DNA from 2 places in the Streptosporangium sp. NPDC004631 genome. Region 2 is predicted to be linked to the other one. Evidence: riboswitches for the same ligand, from Rfam matches in the RefSeq annotation. Region 2 holds a riboswitch; the other holds the start of a gene.
The links. A riboswitch is a leader RNA that binds a small molecule or an ion and turns the genes downstream of it on or off. The one in region 2 is predicted to bind S-adenosylmethionine.
Positions count from the first base shown of each region.

Region 1: linked by a shared signal. The riboswitch ahead of ACWEF2_RS28955 (aminotransferase class V-fold PLP-dependent enzyme) and the one ahead of thrC (threonine synthase) in region 2 are both predicted to bind S-adenosylmethionine.

Region 1 is NZ_JBSGCR010000042.1:4,371-6,760, reverse strand. It holds gene ACWEF2_RS28955 (aminotransferase class V-fold PLP-dependent enzyme) at 1-1,075, opposite strand, end outside; SAM riboswitch class IV at 1,127-1,242, opposite strand; gene ACWEF2_RS28950 (cytochrome P450) at 1,357-2,390, shown strand, end outside.
Region 2 is NZ_JBSGCR010000022.1:25,102-27,491, reverse strand. It holds gene thrC (threonine synthase) at 1-1,278, opposite strand, end outside; SAM riboswitch class I at 1,293-1,433, opposite strand; gene ACWEF2_RS21450 (RNA polymerase sigma factor) at 1,648-2,205, opposite strand; gene ACWEF2_RS21445 (alpha,alpha-trehalose-phosphate synthase (UDP-forming)) at 2,302-2,390, shown strand, end outside.

The DNA of each region.
Region 1 (2,390 bases), on a different contig from region 2:
TGAAGCCGTCCACCACGAAGGAGACGATGCCGACGCGCGCGTGGTCCGGCCCCCAGAGCGAGAGCTCGTGAACCCCCTCGATCCCGGCGAGACCGGCGCGCAGCTGGCCGAGAAGGCGCTCCTCCTCGTCCACCAGCACGGACCAGCCGGTCGAGGTCAGCGCGTCGCAGGCGGCGGCCAGCGCGATCGCGCCGAGCACATTCGGCGTACCGGCCTCGTGACGGGCCTCGGGGTCCTCGTGCCAGTGGACGCCGTCGTCGTTCACCGCCCGCACCGCGCCGCCACCCTTCAGGTACGGCTCGGCCCGCGACAGCCAGTCGGCGCGGCCGATCAGCGCCCCGGCCCCGAACGGGGCGTAGAGCTTGTGACCGGAGAAGACCACGTAGTCCAGGCCGAGCGCGGTCAGGTTGAGACGGCGGTGCGGGACGAGCTGGGCGGCGTCGACGAGGACGCGGGCGCCGTGGCGGTGGGCGATGTGGGCCAGGGCGGCGATCGGCCACAGCTCGCCGGTGACGTTGGAGGCGGCGGTCACCACCAGCAGCTTGGGGCCGTCGATCTCGGCCAGGGCCTCGTCCGCGGCGCGGACGGCCTCGCCGGGGAAGGCGGGGATCGCGAGCCGTACCGCGTTGGCCCACGGCAGGAGCGAGGCGTGGTGCTCGGTGTCGAAGACCACGACGGTGGTCCCCTCGGGCAGGCTGCGGGCCAGCAGGTTGGTGGCGTCGGTGGTGTTCCGGGTGAAGATCACCGCGTCGTCGGGGCGGGACCCGGTGAAGGCGCGGACCGTGTGCCTGGCCTGCTCGTAGCGGGCGGTGGTCAGCTGCGAGGCGTATCCCGCGCCGCGGTGGACGCTGGAGTAGGCCGGGAGCGCGGCGGCGACGGCGGCGCTCACCGGCTCCAGACAGGGGGCGCTGGCGGCGTAGTCGAGGTTGGCGTACGGGATCAGCCTGCCGCCCTTGATCGGGACCTCCAGGTCCGAGCCGAGCACGGCGGGGATCCGACGGTCTTGCGAGGCGCGGCTCGCCGGGACGGTCACGGCGGCGGGAACGGCGGGGGTGAAGATCGTCAGTGTGGACACGCCAACTCTCCTTCGAGGTCATCGGACCCCAACCGTGGCGTTGGTGCGTGGAGCCCGCGCTTGCCCGGCACGCTCCGCGCCGGACCAGGTCCTCACCCGGGGCACCCCGCCGCGGACGCGAGGGTTGCCGGCCAGCGAGCCGGGGCTTGTCACTGGCACTCATGACCTACGGGGGGAACTATAACCGACCCCCGCCAGGACTCCGCAAGTCGACAGGAGGCGGAGCAGCCTGAATCCGTGATCAGGGTCATTGACGGTGTAAGCGCTATTACCATGCTTGTGTGCACTTTGATCCTTGGAATCCGGAATTCGTCGCCCACCCCTACGACGTCTACACGGAGCTGAGGCGGCAGCGGCCGGTCAGCTTCTTCGAGCCGACCGGTCAGTGGCTGGTCGCCCGGCACGCCGACGTCAACGCGCTGCTCCGCGACCGCAGGCTCGGCCGCTCCTACCTGCACGTGGCCACCCACGCCGAGTTCGGCAACCCGGACGACCCCGAGTTCCAGGATCCGTTCTGGCGGGTGGTCAGGGCCGGGATGCTGGACGTCGAGCCGCCGGTCCACACCCGGCTCCGGCGCCTGGTCTCCAAGGCGTTCACGCCGCGCATGGTCGAGGCGCTCCGCCCCAAGGTCGCCCAGATCGCCGGGGAGCTCGTGGACGCGTTCGTCGAGCGCGGCGGAGGGAACCTCATCGCCGAGGTGGCCGAGCCGCTCCCGGTGACGGTGATCGCCGAGATGCTCGGCGTGCCCGAGGCCGACCGGCACCTGCTCCGGCCCTGGTCGGCCGATATCTGCGGGATGTACGAGCTCAAGCCCTCCATCGAGGCCCAGCACACCGCCGTACGCGCCGCCGAGGAGTTCTCGGACTACCTTCTCGGCCTGGCGCGCGCCCGCAGGACCGACCCCGGCGACGACCTGATCAGCGCGCTGGCCCTGGTCGCCGACGAGGGCGACAAGCTCACCGAGGAGGAGCTGGTCGGCACCTGCGTGCTGCTGCTGAACGCCGGGCACGAGGCCACCGTCAACGTCACCGGCAACGGCTGGTGGTCGCTCTTCCGCAACCCCGCCGAGCTGGAACGGCTCCGCGCCGACCACGGCCTGCTGCCCACCGCGATCGAGGAGCTGATGCGCTGGGACACCCCGCTGCAGATGTTCGAGCGCTGGGTTCTGGAGGACATCTCGGTGGGCGGCGTCGACATCCCCCGGGGCACCGAGGTGGCACTGCTCTTCGGATCGGCCAACCGCGACCCCGAGGTGTTCGCCGACCCCGACCGCCTGGACGTCGGCCGGGTCGACAACCCTCACATCTCCTTCGG
Region 2 (2,390 bases):
TGCGTCAAGAGACGGCCGGATGACGGCGGTGGGGCGCGCCTGGTCGGCCACCGCGTCGAGGGTCTTCAGGCCGTCGCCGGTGTTGAGGACCACGGTCTCGGCGTCGGGGTCGAGCCGCCCCGAGGCGACCAGCTTGCGCAGCACCCCGACGGTGACGCCACCGGCGGTCTCGGCGAAGATGCCCTCGGTCCTGGCCAGCAGCCGGATCGCCTCGACGACCTCGGTGTCCGTGACGTCCTCCACCGCGCCGCCGGTGCGCCGGGCGATGTCGAGCACGTAGGGACCGTCGGCCGGGTTCCCGATCGCGAGCGACTTGGCGATCGTGTCGGGCTTGACCGGGCGGATCACGTCGTGACCGGCCCGGTAGGCGGCGGAGACCGGGGAGCACCCCTCGGCCTGGGCGCCGAAGATCCGGTACGGCGTGTCCTCGACGAGACCGAGCGTGATCAGCTCCTTGAACCCCTTGTCGATCTTCGTGAGCTGGGAGCCCGAGGCGACCGGGATGACGATCTGGTCGGGGATCCGCCAGCCGAGCTGCTCGGCGATCTCGTAGGCCAGCGTCTTGGAGCCCTCGGCGTAGTAGGGCCGGAGGTTGACGTTGACGAAGCCCCACTTCTCGCCCAGCTCGTCGCCGATGAGCTCGGAGCAGAAGCGGTTGACGTCGTCGTAGCTGCCGTCGATGCCGACGAGCCTGCCACCGTAGACCGAGGCCATGACGATCTTGGCCTGCTCCAGGTCCGACGGGATGAACACGCAGGCGTCCAGCCCGGCCCGCGCTGCGGCCGCGGTCACGGCACCGGCCAGATTGCCGGTGGAGGAGCAGGAGAGGGTGTGGAAACCGAAGTTACGGGCCGCCTCGACGGCGATGGCCACCACGCGGTCCTTGAAGGAGTGCGTGGGGTTGCCGGAGTCGTCCTTCACGTGCAGCGAGCGGATGCCCAGCTCACGCGCGAGGTTGCCGGCCTTGACGAGCCTGGTCCAGCCGGGCGCCATGTTGGGCTTGGTGGCCACGTCCGCCGGGACCGGCAGCAGGGAGCGGTAACGCCAGATGCTGGCCGGCCCCCGGGCGATCTGCTCCCGGGTCACCCGGCCGAAGTCGTAGGCGACCTCCAGAGGACCGAAACACTCGGCGCAGGCGAAGTCGGGGCCGAGTCCGGAGCGGGCACCGCACTCGCGGCAGGACAGCGCGACGGCCGGGCCGAACCGCGGGCTCCGCGGGTCGTCGACATGGTCGGCCTGGTCGAGGGGGACGGTGGTTTCAGTGTTCGCGAGCGCCATGAAGCGAGGCCTTTCCCTCATCTTCGTCTGCGACCACCCTGGTCACAGACCGGAATTGGCACCTGTCCCGGCCGACCTCGCCAGATCGCGAGTCTTGAACCGGGAGGGTTGCCGGGGCTTCGCAGGGCCGGTCCCTCCACCCCTCTGGATGAGCAATATGCAGTTGTGGACCTGACGCGCAGGTCTCATGCACTCTACCCCGACCCGCGGCCACCCTGACCAGTCGTCTCACTCCGCGAGACGCATCGTGTTATCTTTCGGACGGCGCTTCCCGGGCCACAAGCCGTTGAACAGCCGCTGGACCGAGGGCGCCCTCCCGTCCCCGGTGAATCGGCGACCGCTACGGCACGGCCGGCACGCGCGGCGGGGTCAGAAGCCGTAGGCGTCGCCCAGCGCTCCCTGGACGTACTTACGGGCCTGATGGATACGGGACTTGGCCGTGCCGAGCGGGATGCCGAGCTGCTCGGCCACCTCGCTGTAGTCGAGCTGGCAGATGTCGCGGAGCACCAGCGCCTGGGCCAGGTCGGGCTTGTCGGCCTCCAGCGCCTCCATCGCGTCGAGCAGGTCCAGCCGGGAACCGGCGATCACGCTCACCCGGGCGACGTCGGGCTTGTGCAGCGGCAGCTCGTCGGAGGCCTGCTCGGCCGAACGCCGCTTCAGCGAGCGGTAGGTGGTACGGGCGCAGTTGGCGGTCACGATGTGCAGCCACGTGCTGAACCTGGCCCGCCCCTCGAAGCGGCCGATGTTGCGGGCCACCGCGAGCAGGGTGTCCTGGGACGCCTCCTCGGCGTCCTGCCGGTAGGGGAGGATCCGCCCGCAGTGCCGCAGCACATCGGGCTCGATCCGCTTGAGCAGCTCACCCAGCGAGCGGTGGTCGCCTCGGGCTGCCGCGCGCGCCAGTTCCTCGGTCGTCTCGTCCAGCGCCATCGCGAGCCCCCATCAGCGGTCACAGTCGCCCGACATCCTATGGTCGCCGGTTATGTTTGGTTAACCTTCAGGACAAGCACCTCCCCAGGCGAGGGGATCCATATGAGCGCGATCCTGGTGGCCTCGAACCGCGGCCCCGTCTCCTTCACCCTCTCCGAGGACGGCTCGCCGACCATGCGCCGGGG